DNA from 3 places in the Streptomyces sp. NPDC058653 genome. Region 3 is predicted to be linked to each of the others. Evidence: riboswitches for the same ligand, from Rfam matches in the RefSeq annotation. Region 3 holds a riboswitch; each other region holds the start of a gene.
The links. A riboswitch is a leader RNA that binds a small molecule or an ion and turns the genes downstream of it on or off. The one in region 3 is predicted to bind thiamine pyrophosphate.

Region 1 (10,384 bases), on a different contig from region 3:
AGACGGCGAAGGCGAACCCGGCGGCCACCAGCACCGCCCGCCGCACCATCGGCAGATCGACCTCCCGCCACGCACGCAGCGGTGACGCCCCCAGCACGGCGGCGGCCTCGCGCAGCCGCCCGTCCACGGCGCGCAGGACGGGAAGCATGGTCCGTACGACGAACGGGACCCCCACCAGGGCCTGGGCCAGCGGCACCAGGATCCACGACGCCCTCAGATCCAGCGGCGGCTTGTCGAGGGTGATCAGGAATCCGAAGCCGACGGTGACCGCCGAGACGCCCAACGGAAGCATCAGCAGGGCGTCGAAGCCCCGTACGAGGCGTCCCGCTCGCCGGGTGAGCGCCGTCGCGGCCAGCCCGCCGACCACCAGGGCGATGACGGTGGCCGTCAGGGCGTAGCGAAGGGAGTTCCAGACGGCTTCCAGCGGCGGTACGAGGAACGTGCCGCCGCTCGCCTCCACCGAACGCAGCGCCCGGTAGTAGTCGAAGCCGTAGCCGGCCGGTCCGTCGAGGGACCGCTCGATCAGCACGCCGAGGGGCAGCAGGATGAGGAGGAGGACGGTGCCGAGCACGCCGGCGAGCAGGGCCCACTGGCCGATTCCGCGGGGCCTGCGCGCCGTCTGCGCCGGATCGACGAGTTTAAGGGTGCTCTCCCGCCTCCGTACGGTCCAGGCGTGGAGCGCGAGAATCGCGCCGACGGCGGCGAACTGCACCATCGTCAGAACGGCCGCGGTCGGCAGATCGAGCAGTTGCGCTGTCTGCCGGTAGATCTCCACCTCCAGGGTGGAGTAGGCCGGACCTCCGAGAATCTGGACGATGCCGAAGGAGGTGAAGGTGAAGAGGAAGACCATCAGCGCTGCGGCGGCGACGGCGGGGCCCAGCGCGGGCAGCGTGACCCGCCACCAGGCAGCGAGGCGCCCCGCGCCGAGCACCCGCGCGGCCTCCTCCTGACGGGGGTCCAGCTGCGCCCAGAGGCCGCCCACGGTGCGGACCACCACCGCGTAGTTGAAGAAAACATGCGCGAGCAGGATCGCCCACACCGTCGTGTCCGCCCGCACACCCCACAGTTCGTCGAGCAGCCCGCCGCGCCCCAGCAGCGCGAGGAACGCCGTGCCGACGACCACGGTGGGAAGGACGAACGGCACCGTCACCACGGCGCGCAGAAGATGCTTGCCGGGGAAATCGAAGCGGGCGAAGACATACGCACCGGGAAGGGCGATCAGCAGAGTGAGAGCGGTGGAGGCGAAGGCCTGCCACGTCGTGAACCAGAGCACCTGTCCGATGTCGGCCCGGCTCAGCACGTCGCCGAACCTGCCCCAGTGCCAGGAGCCGTCGGACTTCAGCCCGCGGCCGACGATCGCGACGACGGGGTAGGCGAAGAAGACCGCGAAGAACGCGACGGGCACGGCCATGAGGCAGAGCCGGAGGACGCTCCCCCGGCGACGCGCCGCCCGCACCGTGACGCCGGCGTCCCGGCCCCGTCCTCGGATCGGCCACCGGCGCGGCGGACCGGCACCCGGACCCGCCCCTGTACGCGTACTCCGCTCGTCCTTCCGGGCGGCGTCCGCGCCTACTTGACGACGAGTGAGGACCACGACTGGATCCACTCGTCGCGGTTCTCGGCTATCTTCTCCGGGGCGACGGTCCGGGGCTTGTCGACGACGGCGCCGTGGTCGGTGAAGAGCGCGGGCAGCTTCGCCCCGTCGACGACCGGATTCACGAACATGTTGAGCGGCATGTCCTCCTGGAAGGTCTTGCTCACCAGAAAGTCCAGCAGGGCCTTGCCGCCCGCCTCGTTCTTCGCCCCCTGGAGCAGACCGGCGAACTCGATCTGGCGGAAGCAGGTTCCCTTCGCGACGCCGGTCGGCGCCTCCTCGGGCTGCGGATCGGCGTACAGGACCTCGACGGGCGGGCTGGAGGCGTACGAGACGACGAGCGGCCGCTCCGCCTTCGCCTTCTTGCCGCCGGCCGAGCCGGAGAAGTCCTCGTTGTAGGCCTGTTCCCAGCTGTCGACGACCTGGACGCCGTTGGCCTTGAGCTTCTTCCAGTAGTCCTGCCAGCCGTCGTCCCCGTAAGCGGCGACGGTGCCGAGGAGGAAGCCGAGGCCCGGTGAGGACAGCTCGGCGTTCTCGACGACCAGGAGGTCCTTGTAGGCGGGCTTCGTCAGGTCTGCGAAGGACTCCGGCGGTGCCAGCTTCTTGTCCGTGAAGTACTTCTTGTCGTAGTTGACGCAGATGTCGCCGGTGTCGACAGGGGTGACACGGTGCTCGGCGTCGTCGAGGCGCACGTCGGCGCGGACCTGGTCGAGACCCCTCGCCTCGTACGGCGTGAACAGGCCGTTGTCGAGGGCGCGCGAGAGAAGGGTGTTGTCGACGCCGAAGAAGACGTCGCCCTGCGGCGAACCCTTGGTGAGGATCTCCTTGTTGAGAGCCTCGCCGGCCTCGCCGCTCTTCAGCACCTTGACGGTGTAGCCGGTCCGTTCCGTGAACTCCTTCAGTACGGAGTCCGAGGCGGCGAACGAGTCATGGGCGACGAGCGTCACGCTCTTGGACTTCGCGCCGTCCGACGACGCGGAATCCTCCGACCCGCCGCCGCACGCGGCGAGCGTAGAGACTCCCAACGCCGCGGCGACGGCGCCGACCGCCATCTTCTTCGTGGTACGCAACTGAATTCCTCCTGGGATGTCCAGGAGAAGACGCGGCCCCGCCCCGCGCCGGCGAACCGGAGCAGGGCAGGGCGCAACAGCATGAGTGATGACCGAACTTCCTACCCAGAATGACCTGGGCGAGGTTCAGAGGGTCTGCGACCGTGAGGCTCTTTCCGAGCCTCTGCCGCACTCTCAGCGCTGTGGCGCTCCCCTGTCGGAATATGTAATTTGATCGAACCCCAGGGTACATGGACCCCAACGGGGCCCCTGGGCCGCGCTCAGCGCTCCGTGGCCGCCAGCTGTCCGCACGCCCCGTCGATCTCCTGACCACGCGTGTCGCGCACCGTCACGGGCACCCCGTGCGACGCGATGGCCTCCACGAAGGCCTTCTCGTCCTCGGGGCGGGAGGCCGTCCACTTGGACCCGGGTGTCGGGTTGAGGGGGATCAGATTGACGTGCACCCGCTTCCCCTTGAGCAGCCGCCCCAGCAGATCGCCCCGCCACGCCTGGTCGTTGATGTCGCGGATCATGGCGTACTCGATGGAGACGCGGCGCCCCGACTTCTCCGCGTACTCCCACGCGGCGTCCAGCACCTCCCGCACCTTCCACCGGGTGTTGACCGGCACGAGGGTGTCGCGCAGCTCGTCGTCGGGCGCGTGCAGCGAGACGGCGAGGCGGCACTTGAAGCCCTCGTCGGCGAACCGCAGCATCGCGGGTACAAGACCCACCGTCGAGACGGTGATGCCGCGTTGCGAGAGACCGAGACCGTCCGGCTCGGGGTCGGTGAGCCGGCGAATGGCGCCGACGACGCGGCGGTAGTTGGCGAGCGGTTCGCCCATGCCCATGAAGACGATGTTGGACAGCCGTGCGGGGCCGCCGGGGACCTCGCCGTCACGGAGCGCGCGCATGCCGTCCACGATCTGGTGCACGATCTCCGCCGTGGAGAGGTTACGGTCGAGCCCCGCCTGCCCCGTGGCGCAGAACGGGCAGTTCATGCCGCAGCCCGCCTGCGAGGAGATGCACATGGTGACCCGGTCCGGGTAACGCATCAGGACCGACTCGACGAGCGTGCCGTCGTGCAGGCGCCACAGTGTCTTACGGGTGGTGTCGTCGTCGCAGGAGATGTGCCGCACCACGGACATCAGGTCCGGCAGCAGCTCCGTGGCGAGCTTCTGGCGTGCGGCGGCAGGGATGTCCGTCCACTCGGCGGGGTCGTGCGCGTACCGCGCGAAGTAGTGCTGCGACAGCTGCTTGGCACGGAACGCCTTCTCGCCGAGCGCCGAGACGGCCTCACGACGCTCTTCAGGCGTGAGGTCGGCGAGGTGCCTCGGTGGCTTCTTGGCGCCACGGGGCGCGACGAAGGTGAGCTCTCCGGGGTTGGGCGGTGCCATGAGCTGTTTTCTCCTCGGTACGACGAGGCCGGTGTTTCCCGCCGACCGCGGGAGTGACGTGGGCACACTGCCGGTGCCGGGAGACCTCATGTGACGGGCTCCGCGACCGCAAGGCGCAGACGGAGCGCAGTAAGGCCCGCCGTCCAGGACGGCGGGCCTTACCAGGGTAACCGGTACGGGTACGGCTCAGCCCGAGCCGACGAACACCACCAACAGCAGCCACACCACCGGGGCCGTCGGCAGGAGCGAGTCGAGGCGGTCCATGATGCCGCCGTGACCGGGCAGCAGCGTGCCCATGTCCTTGATCCCGAGGTCCCGCTTGATCATCGACTCGCCCAGGTCCCCGAGCGTCGCACTGGCCGCCACCGCGAGACCGAGCAGCAGCCCCTGCCACCAGGTGCCGTCCTCGATGAGGAACTGCATGCACAGCGCGCCCGCCGCCATGGCGAACGCCAGCGCGCCCAACAGCCCCTCGCGGGTCTTGCCGGGGCTGATGCGCGGCGCCAGCTTGTGGCTGCCGAAGCGCCAGCCGATCGCGTAGGCACCGGTGTCGCTGACGATGGTCAGCACGAGGAACGTGAGCACTCGCTCCGCGCCGTCGTCCGCCTTGAGCATCATCGCGACGAACGTCGCCAGGAACGGCACGTAGAACGCCGCGAAAACGCCCGCCGTCACGTCCTTGAGGTAGCCCTCGGGCGGCTCCGTCATCCGCCACGCGAGCACGGCGAGCGCGGTGAGCGCGGTGGCGACCCAGGCGCCTTCCGCGCCCCGTACGTACCCGGCGACCACCATCGCGGCGCCACCGACCGCGAGCGGGACGAGGGGCACCTTGATGCCCTTCTTCTCGTCGAGCCGGGAGGTCAACTCCCACAGCCCGACGACGACGGCGACCACCATGACGCCGATGAAGACGGCCTTCACGATGAAGAGGGACGCCACGATCACCGCACCGAGTCCCACACCGACACCTATGGCCGCCCTGAGGTCACGGCCCGCCCGCTTCTTCGGCGGGGGTGGCGGAGGGGCGGACATGGGCTCCTGCGGCGTTTCGTCACGGAACAGGGGGCCGCCCGGCCGAGCAGCCCCCCGGTCGTCATCCTGGGCCCCGCCGCTCGCGGGTACGTCGGGCACGATGGGCATGGGCCGAGTCTGCTGTGCGTCAAGCGCATCGTATGCGGGACCCGCCGGGGCAGCCCCCTGGTCAGGCGGTCCCCAGTAGCCGGCAGTCGGCGGGGCCCCCCAGGAAGAGTCGTTCATCAGACCTCGAGCAGCTCGGCTTCCTTGTGCTTGAGCAGCTCGTCAACCTGGGCGACGTACTTCGCCGTGGTGTCGTCGAGCTCTTTCTCCGCGCGGCGGCCTTCGTCCTCGCCGACCTCGCCGTCCTTGATCAGCTTGTCGATCGTCTCCTTGGCCTTGCGGCGTACGGAGCGGATCGAGATCTTCGAGTCCTCCGCCTTGGTCTTGGCGACCTTGATGTACTCCTTGCGGCGGTCCTGCGTGAGCTCGGGGAACACCACGCGGATGATGTTTCCGTCGTTGCTGGGGTTCACTCCGAGGTCGGAGTCGCGGATGGCCTGCTCGATGTTGCGCAGCGCGCTCTTGTCGAACGGGGTCACCACGGCCATGCGCGGCTCGGGCACCGAGAACGAGGCGAGCTGGTTGATCGGGGTCAGGGCACCGTAGTAGTCCGCCACGATCTTGTTGAACATCGCCGGGTGCGCACGACCGGTGCGGATCGCGGCGAAGTCCTCCTTGGCGACCAGGACGGCCTTCTCCATCTTCTCCTCTGCTTCGAGGAGGGTCTCTTCGATCACCACTTGCTCCTGCGTGTCTTGAGTGGGCCCGGTGCTTACGGGGCCGGCGGAACCTGCGTCGCGTCTTCTTCCTGCACGGTGTCCGACCGGCAGGGCTTTGTCCATCCCCGTGCGGGGCAGCCGGAGTTCAGGCCCGGGTGCCCTGATCGCTCACGAGCGTGCCGATCTTCTCACCCTTGACGGCGCGCGCGATATTGCCCTCCGTGAGCAGTTCGAAGACGAGGATCGGCAGGGCGTTGTCACGGCAGAGAGTGACGGCCGTGGCGTCGGCGACCTTGAGGTTGCGGGTGATCACCTCGCCGTACTCCAGCGCGTCGAACTTCACCGCGTCGGGGTTGGTCTTGGGGTCGGAGTCGTACACCCCGTCCACGCCGTTCTTGCCCATGAGCAGCGCTTCCGCGTCGATCTCCAGGGCGCGCTGGGCGGCGGTGGTGTCGGTGGAGAAGTACGGCATCCCCATGCCGGCGCCGAAGATGACGACGCGCCCCTTCTCCAGGTGCCGTACGGCGCGCAGCGGGATGTAGGGCTCGGCGACCTGCCCCATGGTGATGGCGGTCTGGACCCGGGAGTCGATGCCCTCCTTCTCCAGGAAGTCCTGGAGGGCCAGGCAGTTCATGACCGTACCGAGCATCCCCATGTAGTCGGAGCGCGCCCGGTCCATGCCGCGCTGCTGGAGCTCGGCGCCCCGGAAGAAGTTGCCTCCACCGATCACGATGGCGATCTGCGCCCCGTCCCGCACGACGGCGCCGATCTCGCGGGCGATGGCGTGTACGACGTCGGGATCGACGCCGAGCCCGCCCCCGCCGGCGAACGCCTCACCGGACAGTTTCAGCATGAAGCGCCCGGCCTTCTTGCCGGGGTCGCTGTTGTCGTCGGTGGACTGGGTGGCGTCCGCGCCCTTGTTCATGGGGGTCTCCTCGTGCACATACGAAGAAGGCCATTGCCGATGGGTCCCTGTCCCTAGCGGCAATGGCCTCCTCGTCAGATCTGCGGCCGTCCGGCGCGTGTTCGGCCGGCGACTGCAGTAGACCCTAGCCGGGTCCACCGTCGATCGCGTACGACTGCGCGGTCCCGGGTGCTCGGCCCCGGGACGATGTCCGGAACGTCAGGCACCGACGCGGATGCGCGAGAAGCGCTTCAGCGTGACGCCCGCCTCGTCCAGGACCTTCCTGACGGACTTCTTGTTGTCCTTCGCGAACGGCTGGTCGAGGAGGGTGACCTCCTTGAAGAAGCCGTTGACACGACCTTCGACGATCTTGGGCAGAGCCGCCTCGGGCTTGCCCTCCTCGCGGGAGGTGGCCTCGGCGACGCGGCGCTCGTTCTCGACGACGTCGGCCGGAACCTCCTCACGGGTGAGGTACTTCGGCGCGAAGGCGGCGATGTGCTGGGCGACGTCCTTGGCGACGGCGGCGACTGTCGCGTCGTCCACGCCGCCCTTCTCCAGCTCGACCAGGACGCCGACCTGCGGCGGCAGGTCGGGCATGGTGCGGTGCATGTACGTGCCGACGTAGCTGCCCGCGCCCTGGAACTGCGCGAAGCGGTCCAGGACAATCTTCTCGCCGAGGTTGGCGTTGGCCTCGTCGACGAACGCCTGGACGGTCTTGCCGGGCTCGATCTCCGAGGCGCGCAGCGCGTCGATGTCGGCCGGGCTGGTCGTGGCGACGTGGGCGGCCAGCGCGTTGGCCGCGGCCTGGAACTTGTCACCCTTGGCGACGAAGTCCGTCTCGCACTTCAGCTCCAGCAGGACACCGGAGGTGTTGTCGTCGGAGACGAGGGAGACGACAGCGCCGTTCTCCGCGCTGCGGCTCTCGCGCTTGGCGACGCCCTTCTGACCCTTGACGCGAAGTACCTCAACGGCCTTGTCGACATCGCCGTCGGCCTCGACCAAGGCCTTCTTGCAGTCCATCATGCCGGCGCCGGTGAGCTCGCGGAGCTTCTTGACGTCAGCGGCGGTGTAGTTCGCCATGTCTGTGAATCTCTCTCGGAAGTCGAAGATCTACGGGTGGACGGCGGGGGCCGTGGCCCCCGCCGTCAGCAACCGAACCTTGAGGTCAGGCCTTGTCGCCGTCCGCGGCCGGAGCCTCGGCGGCGGGGGCCTCGGCCGGAGCAGGGGCCTCGTCGGCCTGCTCGGCGTCGGCGACCTTCTCCGTCTCGGCGGAGGTCTGGACGTCGGCAGGCGCCTCGGCGGCGTCCGCGGACTTCTCGGCGTCGGCCTTCTTGTCGCCTTCGAGGAGGTCACGCTCCCACTCGGCGAGGGGCTCGCCAGCGGCCTTCTCGCCCGGCTTGGAGTCGCCGGTGGCGGCGCCGGAGCGGGCGATGAGGCCCTCGGCGACGGCGTCGGCGATCACGCGGGTGAGCAGGGTGACGGAGCGGATCGCGTCGTCGTTGCCCGGGATCTTGTAGTCGACCTCGTCGGGGTCGCAGTTGGTGTCGAGGATCGCGACGACCGGGATGTGGAGCTTGCGCGCCTCACCGACGGCGATGTGCTCCTTCTTGGTGTCGACGATCCAGACGGCGCTGGGCACCTTCTGCATCTCGCGGATACCACCGAGGGTCTTCTCCAGCTTGGCCTTCTCGCGGGAGAGGACCAGGAGCTCCTTCTTGGTGAGGCCGGAGGCGGCCACGTCCTCGAAGTCGATCTGCTCGAGCTCCTTCAGACGCTGAAGGCGCTTGTAGACGGTGGAGAAGTTGGTGAGCATGCCGCCCAGCCAACGCTGGTTGACATACGGCATGCCAACGCGCGTCGCCTGCTCGGCGATGGCCTCCTGGGCCTGCTTCTTCGTACCCACGAACATGATGGAGCCGCCGTGCGCGACGGTCTCCTTGACGAACTCGTAGGCGCGGTCGATGTACGACAGCGACTGGAGCAGGTCGATGATGTAGATGCCGTTGCGCTCGGTGAAGATGAAACGCTTCATCTTCGGGTTCCAGCGACGGGTCTGGTGACCGAAGTGGACGCCGCTTTCCAGCAGCTCCCGCATCGTGACGACGGCCATGGCCGTACTCCTTGAGGTACTCGGTTGTCGCGTCCGCCGGACGGCGGACGCGCCTGACGCCCCGGAACGCTTTGCCACTAGGGACCGAGAAGCGCGGACACCGGCGAAGGCCGGCGGCGGGGCGTGCGAAGTCGATCCGGTGACCCGGATCGCCACAGGAAGTGTACGGGACCCGCACAGTGCCCTGCGACGGAGTGCGAGGGTGACGGAGTTGTTCACAACGCACGGGTTATCCACAGATTCCGAGCATGATCCACTTAAATCCGCCGAATGCGGCAGCGTGAACCACATGATCACTGTCCACGAAGTACTCGTCCACGCTTCCACCCGACCCGGCCGTCGTTCCCGGCGCGGGATCGTCTCCCGGTGCCTCTCCCTCGGCGTCGCCGCCCTCGCCGGGGTAGTGGCGACCGTCCTGTTCGGACCCTCGCCCGAAGCACGGGCCGCAGACGACCAGGAGGCGAGCGCCGACTCCGAGCCGCCCCCGCCCCCTCCTGTCGGCGCCGCCGACGCCCCGGTCGCCGCGGGGAGCAAGGTCGACGCCCCGGTCGGCGGGGCGAGGGACGCAGGCCGCGAGGGCGTCGTCAGCGGCGACCGGGCCTGGCCTGTGGGGCCACGGCCGACGGTTCTACGGGGATGGGAGCCGCCCGCCACGCCCTACGGTCCCGGCCACCGGGGCGTGGACTTGGCCGCCGCTCCTGGCACCCTCGTCCGGGCCGCCGCCCCCGGCCGGGTGTCCTTCACGGGCAAGGTCGCGGGTCGCGGCGTCCTCTCGATCACGCTGACCGGCACCGGGCAGCCGCCGCTGCGCACCACCTACGAACCGGTGACCGCCGTCGTCACCGAAGGCGACGAGGTGGAGGCGGGCCAGGTCGTGGCCGTGCTGGGCCCGGGGCCCTTCCACTGCGAGGGCGGCTGTCTGCACTGGGGTCTTCTGCGCGGTGAGACCTATCTCGATCCGCTGTCCCTGCTCCCCGACGACCTGCTCGACCGCGGCCCGGCGCGACTGCTGCCGGTCTTCGGGATCCCCGAGCCCGCTGCCGTACGGACCCCGGCCGGAGCGCGGTCGCCCGTCCCGCCAGACGACGCGGTGATCATGGCCGAGGAGACAGCCGCCGCAGCCGCCGACGCCCTGCATGCTGCCGCCCTGCTCGCCGCGGCCGCGTGGGTGCGGCACCGGAGTCGTACAGGAGTCAGGTACCGCGTACGCCTTGGAGCACCATGGACACCGCCGCCTCGGCGATCACCTCGGGGTCCTCGGCCGCGCCCAGCTCGATCCGCCGCACGGCGGCGTCCACAACGCCCTGGAGGAGCATCGCGGCCAGCCTCGGCTGCTCGTGGCCCAGTTCCGAGAGGGCGTCGACGATCATCGCGATGAGTCCGCCGTGCGCCGCCCGGATCTTCTCCCGGGCGCCCGCGTCGAGTTCGCTCGCGGAGATGGCGACCACCGCGCGGTGACGGCGGTCGCCCACCAGGCTCAACTGCCTGCGCACATACGCTTCGATCCTGGCCTCGGGGGTCGGCTCCTCCGCCATGG
Region 2 (10,384 bases), on a different contig from region 3:
CCGAGCACGGCGACGGATGTACGGGCCGTCAGACCGTGGCAGAGATAGAGCGCGATCAGCATGATCGCGCTCGCGCCGACGACCGCGACGATCAGCGGATTCGAGCCCTGGAGAATCGCCGGCAGGATGAACAGCGTCAGCACGGCGAACGAGATGACCAGCGCGACCAGCGCCATCAGCCCGCGCAGCCGGCCCACCACGATCACCGCGAGCGCGAAGATCCCGGCCAGCAGAGCCATCGGCATCGTGCGGTCCACATCGGTGACCGAGTACTGGAGATCCCTCGGGGCGTCGGGCGCGTAGGCCACCACGACGTCCTGTTTCACGTGAAACTGCCGCGGCGCGTCGGGCTGGACGACCTCGACGAATCTGCGCCCCTTGTCCTTGCCGCTCTTCACCTCCACGGTCGCCTTCTCGCAGTCGCCGGTCCGCGCGCGCTGAGCCTCCCGCCCTTGGGGGGTCGACGTGTCGCCCGTGGGCGGGACCTGGGCGGCGTTCACAGCGCCGCAGTCGACCTTCTCGATCTTCACCACCTGGCCCTGCTGGGTCTGCCGGTCGAAGCCGACACCGGTGCGTTCATGGGCGGGGGTGCCGCCGGGCCAGAGCACGACGAGACCGACGACGACGGCCGTCGCGAAGGGAACCAGCACCGCGGCGATGACCTTGCGCAGATGTCTGGAGACCGGCGCGGCCGGCCCATGACTGTGCGAGTGGCCGTGCGGATCGGGTGGATGCGTGGATGGGGTCACCGACCGATCATCGCAAGAACGGCGGAGGCCCTCTGTTCAGCACGCCCGATATGGCGTTAGCGTGGTGGTGCCTTTACACACGCGGGAGCTCGGAGCACCGGGCTGAGAGGACGCTGACTGTGGAGTTCCGGGGCTTCCCCGGATCCCTGAGCTGCGTCGACCGCCGAACCTGTTACCGGGTAATGCCGGCGTAGGGAGTAGGTCTCACATGACCGTTCAGGACACACGCACGTCTGCCTCCAACGGTTCCAACGGTTCCAACGGACCCGACGGCCCCGAGGGCCCCAAGGGTTCGGACGGCTCCAGGGCCATCGGCTGGCACAAGGGATACGTCGAGGGCTCACGCCCCGACCTCCGGGTGCCGGTCCGTCAGGTGCATCTCACCAACGGCGACGACGTCACGCTGTACGACACGTCGGGGCCGTACACCGACCCCACCGTCGAGACCGACGTACGGCGCGGGCTCGCACCGCTCCGGGAGAACTGGATCGTCGGCCGCGGCGACACCGAGGAGTACGCGGGCCGCCCCGTCCGCCCCGAGGACGACGGGCTCAAGCACACCTCACCGCGCGGCGGGCTGCTCCGGAGCGGAGCGACCGATCTGCGGGGCCTCGACGCGGTCTTCCCCGGCCGCCCCCGCCAGCCGCGCCGGGGCCGCGAGGGACAGGCCGTGACCCAACTCGCGTACGCCCGCCGGGGCGACATCACCCCGGAGATGGAGTACGTCGCCATCAGGGAGAACGTCGCGCCCGAGGTCGTACGCGAGGAGATCGCCGCCGGCCGCGCCGTACTGCCGGCCAACGTCAACCATCCCGAGATCGAACCGATGATCATCGGCAAGCGGTTCCTCGTGAAGGTCAACGCCAACATCGGCAACTCCGCGGTCACCTCCTCCATCGAGGAGGAGGTGGACAAGATGACCTGGGCCACCAAGTGGGGCGCGGACACGGTGATGGACCTCTCCACCGGCCGTAACATCCACACCACCCGCGAATGGGTCCTGCGCAACTCCCCCGTCCCCATCGGCACCGTGCCGCTCTACCAGGCGCTGGAGAAGGTCGACGGCAAGGCCGAGGAGCTGACCTGGGAGATCTACAAGGACACGGTCGTCGAACAGGCCGAGCAGGGCGTCGACTACATGACCGTCCACGCGGGCGTGCTCCTGCGCTACGTGCCGCTGACCGCCCGCCGCAAGACCGGCATCGTCTCGCGCGGCGGCTCGATCATGGCGGCCTGGTGCCTGGCGCACCACAAGGAGTCGTTCCTGTACGAGAACTTCGAGGAGCTGTGCTCCATCCTCGCCTCGTACGACGTGACGTACTCCCTCGGCGACGGTCTGCGCCCCGGCTCGATCGCCGACGCCAACGACGAGGCGCAGTTCGCCGAGTTGCGGACGCTGGGCGAGCTGAACACGATCGCCAAGCGGCACAACGTACAGACCATGATCGAAGGCCCGGGCCATGTCCCGATGCACAAGATCAAGGAGAACATCGACCTCCAGCAGGAGATCTGCGAGGAGGCGCCGTTCTACACGCTCGGCCCGCTGACGACGGACGTCGCCCCCGCGTACGACCACATCACCTCCGGCATCGGCGCGGCGATGATCGCCTGGTGGGGCACGGCGATGCTCTGCTACGTGACGCCCAAGGAGCATCTGGGTCTGCCGAACCGGGACGACGTGAAGACCGGTGTCATCACGTACAAGATCGCGGCGCACGCGGCGGATCTGGCCAAGGGTCATCCGGGGGCGCAGGAGTGGGACGACGCGCTGTCGGACGCGCGGTTCGAGTTCCGCTGGGAGGACCAGTTCAACCTGGCTCTCGACCCGGACACGGCACGGGAGTTCCACGACGAGACGCTCCCCGCCGAGCCGGCGAAGACCGCGCATTTCTGTTCGATGTGCGGGCCGAAGTTCTGTTCCATGCGGATCTCGCACGACATCCGGCGTGACCACGGCGGTTCGCGGGAGGAGATCGAGGCGGGCATGGCGGCCAAGTCGAAGGAGTTCGCGGAGAGCGGCAACCGGGTCTATCTGCCCCTGGCGGAGTGAGCCGTAGTCCCGACGACGGAGGCCCCCGACCGGACGGTCGGGGGCCTCCGTGTTTTCCGGCCCCGCCACCGGGGCGCGGAGTCGGGTCCATAGGTCGTAGCGGCGACTCCCACCAAAGTGGTGGTTGAGGCCGCGAAAGGTGGGGACGGGGCGGAATGACTTGTACCGGGGAGTGGCGGAAGTATCGGATGAGTCCTGTAGTCGGCAGGCGGCAGCGCGCTTCACCGACATCCCCGACGTCCCGAGGGACAGATCTGCATGGCCACAGAAGCCGGCACCGGACCCGCGACACCCGAATCGACATCGAACCCCGTCCCACCGGCTCAGAAACCGGCGTCGGCACCGCCTCCGCACTCCGGACTCCTGCTCGGAGTCCTGTCCCTGGCCGCCTTCATGGCCGGCCTCGATCTCTTCATCGTCAACGTCGGATTCGACGCCATCGGACGTGAGTTCGACGGAGCCTCACTCGGTGACCTCTCATGGGTCCTCAACGCGTACGCCATCGTCTTCGCCGCACTCCTGGTGCCACTGGGGCGGCTCTCCGACCGCTACGGCCGCAAGGCCGGATTCCTGCTGGGCGTCGCCCTGTTCACCGCGGCGTCCGCGGCCTGCGCCGTATCGACCTCGCTGTGGCAGCTGGTCCTCTTCCGGGTGCTCCAGGCGGTCGGCGCCGCGGCGCTGACGCCCGCCAGTCTCGGTCTGCTGCTCTCGTCGTTCCCGCCGGACCGCCGGGCCGGCGCCGTACGGATCTGGTCGGCGAGCGCCGCGCTGGCGGCGGCGGCCGGGCCGGTCTTCGGCGGGCTGCTCGTCAGCGCGTCGTGGCGGTGGATCTTCCTGGTGAACATCCCCATCGGCGTCCTCGCGCTGGTCGTGGCCGTACGCATCGTCCCCGACTCCAAGGAGGCGGCGATGACCCGGCTGCCCGATCTGCCGGGGGCCGCTCTGCTGACGGGTTCGATCGGGCTGCTGGCACTCGGCCTGGTGAAGCTCAACGACTGGTCCGCGGTACGGACGTCCGCCGTGCTGGCCGGTGCGGTCCTCGGGATCGCGGTGTTCTGGTTCCGGTCGCGGCGCCATGCCTCCCCGGTGATCGAACCGGCGCTGCTGCGGGTGCGGGCCTTCGTCTGGTCGAACGTGACGGCGATCGCCTTCAGCGCGGCCTTCGCCGCCAACCTGCTCACCGCGATCCTGTGGATGCAGCAGGTCTGGCACTACTCCGCGCTGCGTACGGGACTCGGGATCGCCCCGGGCCCGCTGATGGTCCCGCTGGCCGCGCTCGTGGCCGCGAAGCTGGCGACGCGCGTACCGGCAGGCCGGATGGTCGCCGCCGGCTGTCTGCTGTGCACCGCCGGTGTGCTGCTGATGGCCGCGAGCATCGGGCAGGACCCGCACTACGCCGACGAGTTGCTGCCCGGCTGGCTGGTGGGCGGCGTCGGGGTGGGCCTCGCGCTCCCCACGATCCTCGCCACCGCCACGACCGACCTGCCGGCCGCCCGGTTCTCCACGGGCAGCGCGGTGGTCAACATGAGCCGGCAGATCGGCAGCGTGCTGGGGATCAGCCTGCTGGTCGCGATCCTCGGCACCCCGCTCACCTACGACGCGACCCACGAGGCGTTCGTCGACGCCTGGATCGCGATCGGGATCTTCATGATGCTCGGCGCCGCGACCGCGTTCGGTATGACCTCGCGTCCTGCCGCCCGTGGATCCCGGGCGCCGGCGAGCACGTAACCATCTCCTTCGAGAGGAAACGTCATGAACACAGGCATCAACCTGGGCAACGGCACCAACCTCGCCACCGGCACCGACGGTACGAGCACGAGCAAGACGCGCGTCGTCTTCGTCGACTGTCTGCCCGCGCTCACCCTCGGCCCGCAGCTCTCGCTGGCTCGCTTCGGTGAGATCGGTCTCGACCGGTCCACCCCCGACACCTTCGAGCGCTACCTGCACGACCTCGAACCGGGCACCGAACTCGCCGTCGCCTTCATCGGCGGCAGCGGCTCCTCCGCCCCGGCGGCGGTCCGGGCCCTGCGCGGCATGCGCGGCTTCGCCAAGACCCGGGTGTACGTCGTCGGCGACGGCGCCGGCGGCCAGGTACCCGGCTGGGCCGAGGTGCACGACGTCGAAGACATCATCGCCCCCGCCGCCTTCGACGGGTTCGGCTTCGCCGACACCGTCGAGATAGGCATGCGGGCCCACGGCTCGCTGATCCTCGACCCGCTGTACACGGACTTCTACCTCGACATGACGTGGAACAAGATCTTCGACTGGTTCGAGACGACCCGCTGGGACTGGCGTGAGCTGGACCTCGACAAGCTCAAGCCCGAGCTGATGAGCGCCGAGGAGATCGACTTCCTCACCGAGGCGGCGATCATCGAGTTCGGCACCCTGCCCGGCGCGCACAACTTCCTGCGCGAGTGGGAGGGCGAGACCAGCTTCTCGTCCTGGGCGCTGAGCTGGGGCGCCGAGGAGGCGCGGCACTCGCTCGTACAGGCCCGCTGCCTCGACAAGCTGGGCGTCAAGGTCCGTTCCAAGCACGCGCTGTACAAGCGCGAGCCGTACCCGATCGGCGACACCCGCGTCGGCACCCTGATGATGAACATCATCTCCGAGGCCCGCGCCGCCGAGCTCTACCGCGCGCTCGCCGCCGAGACCAAGGAGCCCGTCGTCAGGGGCATCTGGAAGCTCCTCGGCCGCGACGAGTCCCGGCACGCCCGCGCCTTCTACGTCTTCACGCAGGAGCTGTGCGACGGCAACCGGGAGAGCCAGATCGCCGCGCTCAAGATGGCGTACGTCTGGCTGGCCGACCGCAGCGACGGGCTCAAGCACCCCGCCGGGCACTTCTACCCGCACTCGACCTCGGCGAAGGGCGTGCGGCGCATCGAGACGATCCAGGACGGCGCCACCGACGCGGCCGACGGCAAGGTCCTCTCCATGGTCCGGCGGCTGGTCGAGGACGACTCGATCGAGTCGTCGAAGGACCTCAAGCGCAAGCTCCGCTCGCTCATCTGAACCGGTGTCGGCCCCGGCGCGAGCCGGCGGCCGACGACCGGACAGCGGCCGACGACCGACGACTGAGGAGCGAAGTCTTGCCCGAGTCAGCGTTCAACGACAGCGCGAGCGGAGCGGCGGCCGACACGGCCAACTGCTTCGGCTGCGCTCCGCACAATCCCATCGGGCTGCGGCTGGTCTTCGAGGAGGAAGGCAACGGATTCGGCACCCGGATCAAGCTCGGCGCCGACTACGAGTCGTTCCCGGGCGTCATCCACGGCGGCATCGTCGCCGCGATCCTGGACGAGACGCTGGCCCAGGCCGTGTACCGGTCGGACCGGATCTCCGCCTTCACCACCGGCCTGCGCATCCGTTACGGCAGGCCCATGGAGACCGGCGCCGAGTACACGGCCCACGCCGAGATCACCAAGCGCGACGCCCTCTCGGTACGGGCCTCCGGCGAGATCAGGCTGCCGGGCGGCGATCTCGTGGCCGCGGCCGACGGCACGTTCCATCTGCTCACGGACGAGGTCCTCGGCACGTACGGCACCCGCCTGCCGACCGAACTCGTCGACGCGCTCCGCGCCTCCAACAGAACCGTCACCCAGGGGGATTGATCACATGGACACCACCGAGACCACCGACACCACGGCCGCGGCCGGCACCACGGACCTCACCACCGAGGCCATCCACGAGAAGATCCGCCAGATCATCGGCGCCGAACTCGACACCCCGGCCGAGGGCCTGACACCCGACCAGCACTTCCGGTCCCTGCCCAACGTCGACTCCATGCGGGTCCTGCAGATCGTCCTCAACACCGAGAAGGCCTTCGACATCGAGATAGAGGACGAGGTCACCTTCCGGGTCCAGACGGTCGGGGAGTTCCAGGGCGTGGTGGTGGAGCTGTGCGGGCAGAAGAGCTCGGCGTGATCACCGGCGAGGGCGGCGGGAGCCTGGTCGACGCGCTCGCCGCCGTCGCCGCCCGGGGATCGGGCCACGGTATGCGCCTGTTCCGCGGGGACGAGGAGGCCGAGCGCGTCACGTTCGGCCGGCTCTACACCGAGGCCGGCGAGGTCGCCTGCGGGCTGCTCGAACGCGGGGTCGTACGGGGGGAGCGGGTCGCGATCGCGCTGCCCACCTCGATCGACTTCGCCAGGGCGTTCTTCGGCGTGCTCGCCGCCGGCGCGGTGCCGGTGCCGGTACCGCCGCCGGTGCGCTTCGCCTCGCTCGACATCCATCTGAGGCGGATCGCCCTGGTGATGCGCCAGTCCAAGGTGCGGGTCGTGCTCTCGGACAAGATGCTGGGCGGGCTGCTGGAGCCGACGCTCGGCGGCGCCGACGGCGAGTTCAAGATCCTCGACGTCGCCCTGACGCGTGCGCCGTCTCCGGTGTACGTGGACGTGGCGGCGGACGATCCGGCGCTGGTGCAGTACACCTCCGGGACCAGCGCGTCGCCGAAGGGCGTCGTCCTGACCCATGCCAACCTCCTCGCGAACGTCGATGCGATTGCCGGGGGGCTCGGCATCGACGACAGCGATGTGAGCTGCAACTGGCTGCCGCTCTTCCACGACATGGGGCTGATCGGCGCCTTCCTCTCGCCGGCGCTGAACGACGCCGAGACATATCTGCTGCCGCCCGAGGACTTCCTCCGGGACCCGGGGCGGTGGCTGCGGATCATCAGCCGGTACGGGGTGACCGCGACGACCGCGCCCAACTCCGGCTATTTGTACGCCCTGCGGCGTACCCCGGCCGCGCGTGTGCCCGAACTCGACCTGTCGCGCTGGCGCTCCGCGCTCAATGGCGCGGAGCTGATCGATCCGGACACGCTGCGCCGGTTCTCGGCGCACTTCGCCCCCGCCGGGTTCCGCCCCGACGCCTTCCTGCCGGTGTACGGCCTGGCGGAGGGCAGCCTCGCGGTGACGTTCGCGCCGACGGGCAGGGCGGTGCGTACGACATGGGTGCGGCGCGAGCCGCTCTCCCGGGGCGTGGTGGTCCCCGCCCCGGCCGGTGGCGAGGGCGCCGACGCGGGACGGGAGATCGTCTCGGTCGGCTTCCCGGTGGCGAACACCGAGGTCAGGCTTGTCGGCGAGGACGGTACGGAGGTGACCGACCCCTCACTGGTCGGCGAGATCCAGATCCGGGGCGCCTCGGTGATGCGCGGTTACGAGGACAACGAGCCGGCGACCCGGGCCACCGTCCTTCCCGGCGGCTGGGTCTCCACCGGCGATCTGGGCTTCCGTCAGGACGGCGAACTCTTCATCGCGGGACGGAGGAAGGAGGTGATCATCGTCTTCGGCCAGAACTACTACGCGAGCGACATCGAGTCCGTCGCGGGCCGGGTCGACGGGGTCACGAACGAGGCCGTCCTCGCAGCGGCGGTGACGTTCCCCGACGGCGAGGGGCTGGTGCTCGTCGCCGAGACGAAGGAGTCCGAGGCCGGGGCCCGCGAGGAGCTGATCGCCCGGCTGCGGTTCGCCGTGTCCGACTCTCTGGGCCTCACGCCGCGGGACATCGTTCTCGTACGCAGGGGGCGACTCCCGCGCACCTCCAGCGGGAAGCTTCAACGGCACGGGGTGGAAGAGGTGCTGGCAGCGGCCGGCGCCGACCCCGTATGACGGACCGACGAAGAGAAGGTGACTGACCTCATGAGCGCGGACCCCACTCCGGCGACCGGCACCACGCCCCCGGCGGACCCCACTCCCGAACTCACCGCGACGCAGCGCGAGGAACTGCTGCGCCGCTCGTGGATGGCGACCGACGGCCTCTGGTACTACCAGACCGCGATGTCGGGCGGCATCGACGGCGCCAACGAGGCGAACATCGCCGTCGTACGCGAGTTCGGGCGCCAGGAGATGGTCCGGCTGATGCGCGGTCTCGGCATCGAGAAGGTCGAGACCGTCGAGCAGTACCGCCGGCTGTTCCGGGCGGCCGTGGATCTCTATCTCGGCTCGCTGTTCGAGGCCGAGGAGTCCTTCGACGGCGGCACGCACGACCTCAAGGTCATCACGTGCTTCGCCTACAAGGGCGTCAAGAAGGCGGGAATCGACAAGGTCTACCACTGCGGTCCGGGCGAGCGGCTGACCGGCTGGCTCAAGGCGATGGATCTGCCCGACGACATCGATCCGGACGTCGGGCTCTGCCAGATGGCCCACACCGGCTCCTGCGGTTACCGGCTCCAGGTGGGGCTGCCGCACGAATCCTGAGCTCACGCAGGCTTGACCGAACTCATAGCAGAGTTTTACTACGGAATGTAGGTGTTTGGCAGAATTGTGGTGAATATTGTTTCTTGAAAGCCCCGCTTGGCCACGTATACTCCCTAAATATCACGTGGGAGGCTGCGGGATACAGGCGGGGGGCTGCCGTGGCGATCGATCCGAAAGGGCATGCCGGAAATTCCGGGCTGCCGAACGAAGTTCGCGCGAAGATTGTTGACCCATTCTTTCAGCAATTGCGGGCGATGGACAGCCCGTTGCTCGAAGAGCCTCAGATAAGCGCGTTACTCGTCAATCAGGTCCATTTACTGCTGGACGACATAGCGCGAGGCGCGCGGACCGGTTTCGGCAGCAGGACCGCGCCGAGCCAGGAATCCCTCACGGCCGCCGCCGAATTCAGCAGGACCAGGGCGTCGCGCGGTATCCATCCGACCGAGACGGTCCGGGCCGCCGAGCTGTTCTTCGAGATGGCGCTTCCCGTCGTCGTACACGAGTATCTGCCCGCCACACCCTCGGCGGACGAGTTCCTGGACACCGCGCTGACACTGAACGACGCGGTGATGACACAGATCGCGCTCGGCTGTGTCGGCTACATTAAATTCCTGCGCGAGAAACTGCACAGTTCCCATATCGACGAGCGCCGCAGGCTCGCCCGGGATCTGCACGACCGGGTCGCGCACGAAGTCCTGGTGGCCATGCTGGAACTGGAGCTGTGCGAACCGCTGATCCAGAGCGAGAGCGCCGTCGTACGGTCGAAGCTGAAATCGGCCGAGGAGGCGCTCAAGGTGGCGCTGCGGGAAATCGGTGATCTCTCGGGTGAGTTGCGGGAATCGGTCTCCGACACCAATCTTGAGCAGGCCCTCACCAAATTCCTCGAATTCACCGTGCCGGACCGTGTCCGGGCCGAGCTGACCGTCACGGGAAATGTCGACGACATACCGGCGGCAGCGGCGGAGGAGCTCTACTTCATCATTCGCGAGGCGGCCAGGAACGCGCTGCGCCACTCCGGCCCCGACGAACTGTGGATCTCCCTCAGGATCACGGAGACGCTGGTCCAGGCCTCCGTCATCGACGACGGCGCGGGCTTCGAGGTGGCCTCGCTCGCCGCCAAGACCCGGCGGGGCGGTCTGATCTCGATCCGCGAGCGGGCCGAACTGCTCGGCGGGAACGCCGGCATCCACAGTTCGGTCGGCGGCGGGACGACGGTCAACGTCTCGATTCCGCTGGTCAACTGGCGTCGGCATGACTGACGCCCAGAGCCCTCCGAGGACCGATGTCACCAGCGTCGTCGTGGCGGACGACCACACCCTCTTCCGGGAGCTGCTGGCTGATCTGCTCTCCCTTGAGGACTGGCTGGAAGTCGTCGCCCAGGGTGCGAGCGGCAC
Region 3 (10,384 bases):
GCTGCGGGCCGACTGGCAGGTGCTGGGGCGTGATCCGTATCCCGCCGTCCGGCAGCGCAGGCTGCTGCGCGGGCCCCGGCTGGCGGGCACCGTCGCCGAGGTGGGGGCGCACGAGCTGGCGGATCCCCGGCTGGCCGCGCTGCTGGAGGGCTACGCCCTGTCGTACGGGCTGGATCCGCGGCACACGCCGACGGGCGCCGCACTGCTGCCGTACATGGAGCAGACCTTCGGCAGTTGGTACGTGCGGGGCGGCATGCGGGCGCTCGCGCACGCGGTGTACGAGCGGTGTCTGGAGCGCCGGGTGGAGTTCGTCTTCCACGCCGAGGTGACCCGCATCGTCGAGAAGGACGGCCGGGCGGCGGGCGTCGAGCTGGCGCCGGGGGCCTCGGTCGGCCCCTCCCCGGTCGTGGAGGCGGACCAGGTGGTGGCGGGCGCGTCCCCCGCCGCGCTGGCGGGTCCGGAGCTCTGGCGGGACGAGGACGTACGGCCCCTGAACGGGGGCGCGGGCGGCGGGCCACCGTCGGTCCCGGGCAGATTCACCGTGCTGCTGGCCCTGCGGGAAGGCCGGCCGGACGGCACCGCGCACCGTACGGTGGTCCACTCCCCCGACAACGGCGAGGCCGCCGCCGTCTTCTCCGGGCGGACGGCCGAGCGGCCCACGGTCACGGTGCTGCGGCCGGACGACCCGACCACGCGCCCGGACGACGGGCACGAGGCGGTCACCGTCACGGCGACGGTGGCACCGCAGGGTCCCGTCGACTGGACGGACCCGGGGCTGCGTGAGCGGTACGCGGACGTCCTTGTCGCGGCGGCCGGCGGCGCGGTGCCCCGGCTGAGGGAGCGGCTGCGCTGGCTGGAGGTCCGTACGCCGGCCGACACGGCGTCACGGACGGGGGCGCGGGGCGGTTCGGTGCCCGCGCCGTCGCTGGCGGGTGCCGAGGGCCGGCTGCTGCATCCGGCGAACACGACGCGGCTTCCGGGGCTGTATCTCGTCGGCGGTGAGGCGCACCCGGGCGGCGGGCTGGCGCACGCGGGGATGTCCGGGGCGCTGGTCGCCGGGCTGATCGTCGAGGGGGCGGACTTCCGCGGCTCGCGCTGAACCCCTCCGGCGCCCGCTGAACTCCCCCGGCGTCCGTGAGAGTTGACGGGCCGTCAGGTGCGGTCAGTAACGGTACTGCTGCTCGTCGTAGTTGGGGTCGTAGCCGTACTGCTGGGGCTCCTGCTGTGGCATCGGGGGGACGTTCTCACCCTCGCGCTGCTGCGGGACCCAGACACCGCCGGGCGGGGTCTCGGCGCCGTACTGCGACTGGGCGCCCTGCCCGCTCTGGTCGCCGTAGGGGTCGGCGTACTGCTGCTGGCCGCCGTAGCTGTCGTACGAGCCGTAGGCCTCGCCGCCGGTGGTGGTCGCGCCGCTGTACGGGTCGGTGTAGGCCGCGTACTGCTGCTGGCCCGTGCCGTAGTCGTACTGCCCGGACTGGCCGTTCTGCGCCGCGTACGGGTCCTGTTGGGCCGCGTAGGAGTCCTGGCCGCCATATACGTCCTGGCCCTGGCTGGCGTACGGGTCGGGGGCCGCGTAGACCTCGGAGGCGCCGTAACCGTCCTGGCCGGCGCCGGCGTAGGAGTCGTGACCCGCGTAGGAGTCCTGGCCCGTGGTCGCGTCGTAGCCGTGGTACGGGTCGTAGTCGCCGTACTGCGTCGCCTGGTAGGCGGCGTCGGTGTACACGCCGTACTGCCCCGTCTCGTCGGGCATCGGCTCCGGCTCGTAGACGGAGGCGGCGTACGGGGGCTCGTCGGGCATGGGGCCGGCGGCCTCGGCGGGAGAGTCGGCGACGGGCTGGTACTCCAAGTCCGAGACCTCCAGGCTCGGTTCCCGGATCTCGCCCTCGCCGCCGCCCGCCTTGCGGCGCCGGCTCGCGCCGGGGCTGCCGCCGATCGCCCAGCCGGTGGAGAAGCCGCGCCGGAACGAGAGCGTCACATAGGTCTGGCCGACCGCGAACGCGATCGCGCCGACCGCGATGACCGGGACGGAGGCGAGCAGGACACCCAGCACCACGCCGAGGAACCCGGTGAAGGCGAGAAGCCTCCAGCGGAGCCGCGCCTTGTACTGGAGCAACACTTCGCCCAGCAGCCACAGCGCGACGATGCCGAACGCGATGTAGAGGACCGTCCAGCCCATGCCCGCCCCTCTCCTGTGGTCACCGTCCTGGGACGGTGACCGGTACGACCGGTCAGGACTGCTCGTGCAGTCCGAGGTTCTCGTAAATTTCGAGCGTCGCCGTGGAGTTGTTGAGTGTAATGAAGTGGAGTCCGGGAACACCCTCCGCGCGCAGCGTCGCGCAGAACTCCGTCGCGTACTCGATACCGATGGAGCGTACAGCGGCGGGATCGTCCTTGACGGAGAGGATCCGCTCTTTCAGCGCCGGGGGCAGCGAGGCGTTGCTGAGCTGCGAGAAGCGCTCGATCTGCCGGACGTTGGTGACCGGCATGATCTCCGGGATGATCGGCGTGTCGCAGCCCGCGGCCACGACCTTGTCCCGCAGCCGCAGATAGTCCTCGGGGTCGAAGAACATCTGGGTGATCGCGTAGTCCGCGCCCGCGCGGCACTTGGCCACGAAGTGCCGGATGTCGCTCTCCCAGTCGGACGAGCGCGGGTGCATCTCGGGGAAGGCCGCGACGCCGACGCAGAAGTCGCCGGACTCCTTGATCAGCCGGACCAGGTCCGCCGCGTACCGCACGCCCTCGGGGTGCTTGACCCACTCGGCCATCGGGTCGCCGGGCGGGTCTCCGCGGACGGCGAGGATGTTCCTGATTCCGGCGTCCGCGTACTGGCCGATCATGTTGCGCAGCTCGGCGACCGAGTGGTTCACGGCGGTGAGGTGGGCGACCGGGATGAGCGTGGTGTCGGAGGCGATGCGCTGGGTCGCCTTGACCGTCCCGGCGCGGGTGGAGCCACCCGCGCCGTAGGTCACGGAGACGAAGCTGGGGCCGACCGCCTCGACCCGGCGCAGCGCGTTCCAGAGATTCCGCTCGCCTTTCTCGGTCTTCGGTGCCCAGAATTCGAACGAGTACGACAATTTGCCGGTCGCAAGCAGCTCACGCACCGTACGGGCGCGATCTGTCCTGGTCGAAGCTGTGCCAAGGGCCATACCCGAAGGCTATCGAGGCTGCGGCGATCACCCAACCAGAGCAGGGCGAATTGTCCACTTCACGCCATCCCTGTCCATTACTCGGACAGGACGGACACCGGAGATCGAGAGTGGACAGGGTGCCCGCGCCCCTCCGGGGCGGTCGGAGGCCCGCTGCCGGGGGCCCGGAATCAGGCGGCCTTCTGTCCGTGTCAGGCGACTCGGTCGCGGACGCGCTTCGCGAGTCCGGCCGCGGCCATCGCCGGATCGTCCGCCTCCGTGACGGCCCTGACGACCACGACCCGGCGGGCCCCGGCGTCCAGCACCTCGTCCAGGTTTCCCGCGTCGATGCCGCCGATCGCGAACCAGGGGCGCCGGGTCGCGAGCGAGGCGGCGTACCGCACGAGGCCGAGCCCCGGCGCGTGCCGGCCGGGCTTGGTGGGGGTGGGCCAGCAGGGCCCGGTGCAGAAGTAGTCCACGCCGGGCTCCCCGGCCGCCGCCATCGCCTCGGCCTCGGAGTGGGTCGAGCGGCCGATCAGCAGCTCCGTACCGAGGATGGCGCGGGCGGCGGAGACGGGCAGATCACCCTGGCCCAGATGCAGCACGTCGGAGCCGATGGCGTGCGCCACGTCGGCCCGGTCGTTCACGGCCAGGAGCGTGCCGTGGCGCCGGCAGGCGTCGGCGAACACCTGGAGGTGGTCCAGCTCCTCGGCCGCCTCCATGCCCTTGTCACGGAGCTGCACGATGTCCACACCGGAAGAGAGGACGGCGTCCAGGAACTCGGGGAGATCCCCCTGCCGCTTACGGGCGTCCGTACACAGATAGAGCCGGGCGTCGGACAGCAGATCGAGTGCGCTGGGCGCACCGGGCGCTGCGGGCATGCGGGTCTCCCCCGTCGGATCGGTGTCTTCGGGAAACGCCCCGACGGGCGTCCCCGGACGGCCGTGCTCGGATCGGTGCCTGTCGGATCGGTTCTCTGTGACGGCCGTGCGCGGAACGGGGCGCTCCGCCCCGCGCACGGCCGGTGGTGGTGTCGTCAGACGGCGAGCGCCTGGGCGCGGCGCTTCACCTCCGTACCGCGATTCTCGCTGAGGGCCTGCGCCGGCGTGCCCGGCAGCGACGGGTCGGGAGTGAAGAGCCACTCCAGCATCTCTTCGTCGGTGAAGCTGTCGTCCCTCAGGAGCGTCAAGGTCCCGGCGAGGCCCTTGACGACCTTGTTGCCGTCGATGAAGGCGGCCGGCACCTGGAGCGCGCGGTTCTCCCCGCGGCGCACGGCGATCAGCGTGCCTTCCTTCACCAGCTGACGCACACGCGTCACCTCGATATCCAGCATTTCGGCGATATCGGGCAGGTGAAGCCAGGCAGGGACGAGAGCATCGATCTTTGCGTCAATCTCAGTCACAGGACAAGCCTGCCATCCCGGACTGACAGTCGGAAGCCGAGCCGGGCACCGAACGGGTCGGCGAACGGCGCGTCGGCCCGGCGCCCACGGCGCGGGAACCGGCGCGGGCGACGTTCAGAGAGCCGTGGATCTGAGCGGTACGGCGGGGTCGGCGGCCCGCCCCGTGTCGATCCGCGCGCCCGCTGCCACGAGCTTGCGGCCCTGGGTCAGATCACGCGGCCGGCCGACGGTCAGCAGGGCCACCAGCGCCCCGTCACGCAGCCACAGGACCGTCCAGGCGGCGGTCGCCGGGTCACCGCGCCACAGCAGCGTGTCCGCCCGCGCGTGGTGGCCCGCGTACTGCACGAAGCGGCCGAACTGCTCGGACCAGAAGTACGGCACGGGGTCGTACGGCTCGCGGGCCTCCCCCACGATGTCGGCGGCGACCGTGCGCGGCCCCTGGAGCGCGTTGTCCCAGTGGTGCACCAGCAGCCGCTCGCCGTACCGGGCCGAGGGGAAGGAGGCGCAGTCCCCGACCGCGTACACGTCGGCCCGTGAGGTGCGCAGCCGGTCGTCGGCGGTCACGGCGCCCTCGGGGCCGGTCACGATGCCGGAGCCGGCCAGCCAGGCCGTGGCGGGCCTGGCGCCGATGCCCACGACGACCGCGTCCGCCGCCAGCTCGCGGCCGTCGGCGAGGACGACGGTGCCGGGCTCGACGACCGCCACGCGCGCGCGGGTGAGGAGTTCCGCGCCGCTCTCCGCGTACCAGTGCGCCATCGGAGTGGTGACCTCCGCCGGCAGCGCGCCGGCGAGCGGCCGGTCCGCGGCCTCGACGACGGTCACCGCGCACTCGGCCTCCCTGGCGGCCGTGGTGAACTCGGCGCCGATCCAGCCCGCGCCGACCACGACGATGTGCTTGCGGCGGTCCAGGACGGGGCGCAGCCGCGCGGCGTCGTCCAGGGTGCGCAGCAGATGGACGCCGGGCACGTCCCGCGTGCCGGGGAGGGTGACCGGCTCGGCGCCGGTGGCGAGGACCAGGACGTCGTACGGGATCGGTCCCGCCTCCGTGTCCACCTCGTGGTCGTCGGGGCGTACGCCGGTCACTTCGAGCCCCAGGCGCAGTTCCAGGGAGAGCGCGTCGAAGTCCACGTCGAGGGCCGAGCTCTCGGCCGTCCCCAGGAGGACGGCCTTGGAGAGAGGTGGCCTGTCGTAGGGCCGGTGGGGCTCGGCCCCGACGAGGGTGACGGGGCCGCCGTACCCCAGTTCACGCAGGGCCACGGCGGTCTGCACGCCCGCCATGCCCGCGCCGACGACGACGGTGCGCCGCTCGTCCGCCTGCTTCCGCTGCTCGTTCACCCGATCACCTTAAGGACACCGCGGGGGCGACGACTGCCTGAACGGCTCCCTTACAGGGCACGGGGAGGAGGGTTACGCTGACCCGGAAGCACTTATCGGCAGTAGCGAACAAGAGACTTCACACCTCGCGGGAGCCCGTACGCACCGGGCTGAGAGGGAGGCTGACGCGGCCTCCGACCGTACGAACCTGATCCGGGTCATGCCGGCGAAGGGAGGAGCTGGACGCCCATGCGCTCATCTCACGTTCCGTTGGGGGGATCCGGCCCGGAGACATCTCCGGGCGGGCCTCCGGACCCGTCGGCCGGCCGGGGTCCCCGGCACAGCGACGTCCTGGTCGTCGGGGGCGGCATCATCGGCCTCGTCACCGCCTGGCGCGCCGCGCAGCGCGGGCTCGGCGTCACCGTGGTCGATCCCGAGCCGGGCGGCGGGGCCGCGCAGGTGGCCGCCGGGATGCTCGCCCCGGTCACCGAGGTCGACTACGGCGAGGAGGCCCTGCTGGGGCTGAACATCGCCTCCGCGCGGCTCTATCCCGGCTTCGTCGCCGAACTGGAGTCGGCCACCGGCCAGGACACCGGCTACCGCGCCTGCGGCACGCTGGCCGTCGCTCTCGACAGCGACGACCGGGCGCGGCTGCGTGAACTCCACGCCCTCCAAAGGAGATCGGGCCTCCGGTCCGAATGGCTCACCGGCCGCGAGTGCCGGCGTCTGGAGCCGATGCTCGCTCCGGGGGTACGGGGCGGGCTGAGGGCCGACGACGACCACCAGATCGACCCGCGCAGGCTCGCCGCCGCCCTCGTGACGGCCTGTGAGCGGGCCGGGGTGGTCTTCCACCGGGCCTGGGCCGAGAGGCTGCGGGTGGTCCGGGACCGGGCCGCCGGGGTCGCCGTCGGGGGCGGCGCCGAACTCGCCGCCGACCAGGTCGTCATCGCCGCCGGCAGTCTCAGCGCGCGGCTCGCCGGGGTGCCGGCCGAGGTCCTGCCACCGGTACGGCCCGTCAAGGGCCAGGTCCTGCGGCTGACGGTGCCGCGCCCGTACGCCCCGTTCCTCTCCCGGACGCTGCGGGCCGAGGTCCGCGGCAGCCATGTCTATCTGGTGCCCCGCGAGAACGGCGAGCTGGTCGTGGGCGCCACGAGCGAGGAGCTCGGCTGGGACACGACGGTGACGGCGGGCGGGGTCTACGAACTCCTGCGCGACGCCCACGAACTGCTCCCCGGCATCACCGAACTGCCGCTCGCCGAGACCCGCGCCGGGCTGCGCCCGACCTCGCCGGACAACGCCCCGCTGCTGGGGCCGACCGCCCTGCCGGGGCTGCACCTGGCCACCGGGCACCACCGCAACGGGGTGCTCCTGACGCCCGTCACGGGCCAGGTGATGGCCACCGTACTCACCACGGGCGAACTCCCCGACGACGCGCGGCCCTTCGCACCGGGCCGCTTCCCGTCCAGCGCCCCCGGCCCCTCGCCGGGCCCCTCCCCCGCCGCCTCCGCAGCTCAGGAGCAGCACGCATGACAGACACCGTGAACTCGCCCGCCGACCCGTCCATGACCGTCTCGGTGAACGGGGAGGCCCGCGTCCTCGCGGGCCCCGTCACCCTCGACGTCCTCGTCGCGACCCTCACCCCCGCCCCGTCGGGCGTCGCCGCCGCGCTCAACGAGACCGTCGTCCCGCGCGGGCGCTGGTCGGCCACCACCCTGTCCGACGGCGACCGGGTCGAAGTCCTCACCGCGGTCCAGGGAGGCTGAACCGGATGTCCGACGACAGGCTCGTCATCGGCGACACCGCCCTCGACTCCCGGCTCATCATGGGGACGGGCGGCGCGCCCAGCCTCGACGTGCTGGAACGGTCCCTGGCCGCGTCCGGCACCGAACTCACCACCGTCGCCATGCGCCGGCTGGACCCCACCGTGCAGGGCTCCGTCCTGTCCGTGCTCGACCGCCTCGGCATCCGGGTGCTCCCGAACACGGCCGGCTGCTTCACCGCGGGCGAGGCCGTCCTGACCGCCCGGCTGGCCCGGGAGGCGCTCGGCACCGACTGGATCAAACTCGAAGTGGTTGCCGACGAACGGACGTTGCTGCCCGACCCGATCGAACTGCTCGACGCCGCCGAGACGTTGGTGGACGACGGCTTCACCGTCCTGCCGTACACGAACGACGATCCGGTGCTCGCCAGGAAGCTGGAGGACGTGGGCTGCGCGGCGATCATGCCGCTCGGCTCCCCGATCGGATCGGGTCTGGGCATCCGCAACCCGCACAACTTCCAGCTGATCACCGGCCACGCGCGCGTGCCGGTCATCCTGGACGCGGGGGCGGGCACGGCCTCGGACGCGGCGCTCGCCATGGAGCTCGGCTGCGCGGCCGTGATGCTGGCGTCGGCGGTCACCCGCGCCCAGGAGCCGGTCCTGATGGCCGAGGCGATGCGGCACGCGGTCGAGGCGGGCCGGCTGGCGCATCGCGCGGGCCGCATCCCGCGCCGACACTTCGCCGACGCCTCCTCCCCCACGGAGGGGATGGCGATGCTGGACCCCGAGCGGCCCGCCTTCTGAGGGGGTCCGACGACGCGCTCGGGGGCGGCGGCCGGAAGGCCCCCGGCCGATTGCCGCGACGCTGTGCGGGTGCTGTCACAAGACGGCTCCATTGGGCCGTCCGGTCGCACCCGGGGGCCCGGCCCTGTCGGTGGCGGCTCGTAGACTCGGCCGGGTGGATACGACGCTCAGGGACCCTCTTGTCGGGCAGGTGCTCGACGGCCGTTACCGCGTCGACGCGCGCATCGCCGTCGGCGGCATGGCCACGGTCTACCGCGGTGTCGACACCCGGCTCGACCGGGTCCTCGCCCTGAAGGTGATGCACCCGGCCCTGGCCACCGACTCGGTCTTCGTGGAGCGCTTCATCCGCGAGGCCAAGTCCGTGGCGCGGCTGGCGCACCCGAACGTGGTGGGGGTGTTCGACCAGGGCGCCGAGGGCGCGTACGTCTATCTGGCGATGGAGTACGTGGAGGGCTGCACGCTGCGGGACGTCCTGCGCGAGCGCGGCGCGCTCCAGCCCCGGGCCGCCCTGGACATCCTGGAGCCGATGCTGGCCGCGCTGGGCGCCGCGCACCGGGCCGGCTTCATCCACCGGGACATCAAGCCGGAGAACGTCCTGATAGGGGACGACGGCCGGGTGAAGGTCGCCGACTTCGGTCTCGTACGGGCCGTCGGCTCGGTCACCAACACCAGCGGCACAATCCTCGGCACGGTCTCCTACCTCGCCCCCGAACAGATCGAGTACGGCACCTCCGACACCCGGGTCGACGTGTACGCGTGCGGGGTCGTCCTGCACGAGATGCTGACCGGCGCCAAGCCGCACGGCGGTGACACCCCCGCGCAGGTGCTCTACCTCCATCTGAACGAGGACGTGCCCGCGCCGTCCGCCGCGGTGCCGGGAATGGCGATCGAGCTGGACGAGCTGGTCGCGGCGGCCACCGCCCGTAATCCGGAGATCCGCCCCGAGGACGCCGTGGCGCTTCTGGCGCTGACCCGGGCGACCCGCGCGGCACTCGACGACGCGCAGCTGGACGCGGTGCCGCCGCAGGCGACGACGGCCGAGGGGACCCCGTCGGCCGCGGCCGGGACGGCGGACGGCACGGACCGCGCGGGAGCCCGCGCCGCGTCCCAGCCGTCCCAGGACGGCCACGGGGCCGGGCGCCCCCAGGACGCCTCCCTCGCCTCGTACGACGCCTCCGGCGGCGCCCCGGCCCACGGTCCGGCCGATGGGCCAGGCGACGGCTCCGACGACCGTACGAGCGTGATTCCGCGCCTTGTCCGCTCCCCGGTGCCGTCCGACGGATCCGGTGCGCCCGACCAGGCCGCCGCCCCGGGGGACGACCGGGTCCACCGCACCAGCCGCCTCACGATGCCGCCGCCCGGACCCCCTGCGCCCCCGCGCCGGCCGCCCACGCGGCACCGGGACGGACCTGCCCGACCGCGCAGAGGCGCGGTCGCGATCGTGGTGGCCGCGCTGCTGGTGCTCGGTGTGGGCGTCGGTGTCTGGTACATCAACTCGGGGCAGTTCACACGGGTCCCCTCCGTCCTCGGGCAGACCGAGCAGGTCGCGAAGAAGCGCCTCGGCGACGCCGGTCTGGACGCGAGGGTCGAGAAGGACTTCAGCGCGACGTTCGAGCGCGGCACGGTCATGCGCACCGACCCCGAGCCCCGGTCCCGGATCAGGGGCAACGGTTCGGTGACCCTCGTCATCTCGCGCGGCCCCGAGATCGTGCGGGTCCCGGACCTGGCGGGCACGTCGCTGGCCGACGCCAAGGACGCACTGAGGAAGGCCGGGCTGGCGCCCGGGGTCATCACCCGCTCCTTCGACCAGGAGACCGAGCAGGGCGACATCATCCGCACCCAGCCGAAAGCGGGTACGGAGCTGCGGCCCGACGCCGGAGTGGCGTTGGTCGTCAGCAAGGGCAGCCCGGTCCATATGCCGGACGTGACGGGGCAGTCCGAGGAGGAGGCGACCGCCTCCCTGGAGGACGCCGGACTCGA

Region 1: linked by a shared signal. The riboswitch ahead of ACFWU9_RS27425 (thiamine ABC transporter substrate binding subunit) and the one ahead of thiO (glycine oxidase ThiO) in region 3 are both predicted to bind thiamine pyrophosphate.
Region 2: linked by a shared signal. The riboswitch ahead of thiC (phosphomethylpyrimidine synthase ThiC) and the one ahead of thiO (glycine oxidase ThiO) in region 3 are both predicted to bind thiamine pyrophosphate.

Annotation. Positions count from the first base shown of each region.
Region 1 is NZ_JBHXRM010000038.1:47,076-57,459, reverse strand. Features, by position in the region: gene ACFWU9_RS27430 (ABC transporter permease) at 1-1,411, opposite strand, end outside; gene ACFWU9_RS27425 (thiamine ABC transporter substrate binding subunit) at 1,570-2,664, opposite strand; TPP riboswitch at 2,745-2,869, opposite strand; gene rlmN (23S rRNA (adenine(2503)-C(2))-methyltransferase RlmN) at 2,925-4,037, opposite strand; gene ACFWU9_RS27415 (phosphatidate cytidylyltransferase) at 4,224-5,294, opposite strand; gene frr (ribosome recycling factor) at 5,294-5,851, opposite strand; gene pyrH (UMP kinase) at 5,979-6,758, opposite strand; gene tsf (translation elongation factor Ts) at 6,957-7,817, opposite strand; gene rpsB (30S ribosomal protein S2) at 7,903-8,847, opposite strand; partial or broken gene ACFWU9_RS27390 (peptidoglycan DD-metalloendopeptidase family protein) at 8,846-9,748, shown strand; gene ACFWU9_RS27385 (TetR/AcrR family transcriptional regulator) at 10,041-10,384, opposite strand, start outside.
Region 2 is NZ_JBHXRM010000041.1:32,041-42,424, forward strand. Features, by position in the region: gene ACFWU9_RS28430 (YibE/F family protein) at 1-749, opposite strand, end outside; TPP riboswitch at 821-963, shown strand; gene thiC (phosphomethylpyrimidine synthase ThiC) at 958-2,799, shown strand; gene ACFWU9_RS28440 (MFS transporter) at 3,058-4,527, shown strand; gene ACFWU9_RS28445 (ferritin-like domain-containing protein) at 4,552-5,808, shown strand; gene ACFWU9_RS28450 (PaaI family thioesterase) at 5,886-6,404, shown strand; gene ACFWU9_RS28455 (acyl carrier protein) at 6,409-6,717, shown strand; gene ACFWU9_RS28460 (fatty acyl-AMP ligase) at 6,693-8,402, shown strand; gene ACFWU9_RS28465 (hypothetical protein) at 8,433-8,990, shown strand; gene ACFWU9_RS28470 (sensor histidine kinase) at 9,245-10,249, shown strand; gene ACFWU9_RS28475 (response regulator) at 10,242-10,384, shown strand, end outside.
Region 3 is NZ_JBHXRM010000006.1:154,356-164,739, reverse strand. Features, by position in the region: gene ACFWU9_RS07675 (phytoene desaturase family protein) at 1-1,099, shown strand, start outside; gene ACFWU9_RS07670 (hypothetical protein) at 1,163-2,176, opposite strand; gene metF (methylenetetrahydrofolate reductase [NAD(P)H]) at 2,229-3,146, opposite strand; gene thiE (thiamine phosphate synthase) at 3,338-4,006, opposite strand; gene ACFWU9_RS07655 (Rv2175c family DNA-binding protein) at 4,162-4,527, opposite strand; gene ACFWU9_RS07650 (NAD(P)/FAD-dependent oxidoreductase) at 4,642-5,805, opposite strand; TPP riboswitch at 5,980-6,094, shown strand; gene thiO (glycine oxidase ThiO) at 6,091-7,371, shown strand; gene thiS (sulfur carrier protein ThiS) at 7,404-7,604, shown strand; gene ACFWU9_RS07635 (thiazole synthase) at 7,610-8,404, shown strand; gene pknB (Stk1 family PASTA domain-containing Ser/Thr kinase) at 8,559-10,384, shown strand, end outside.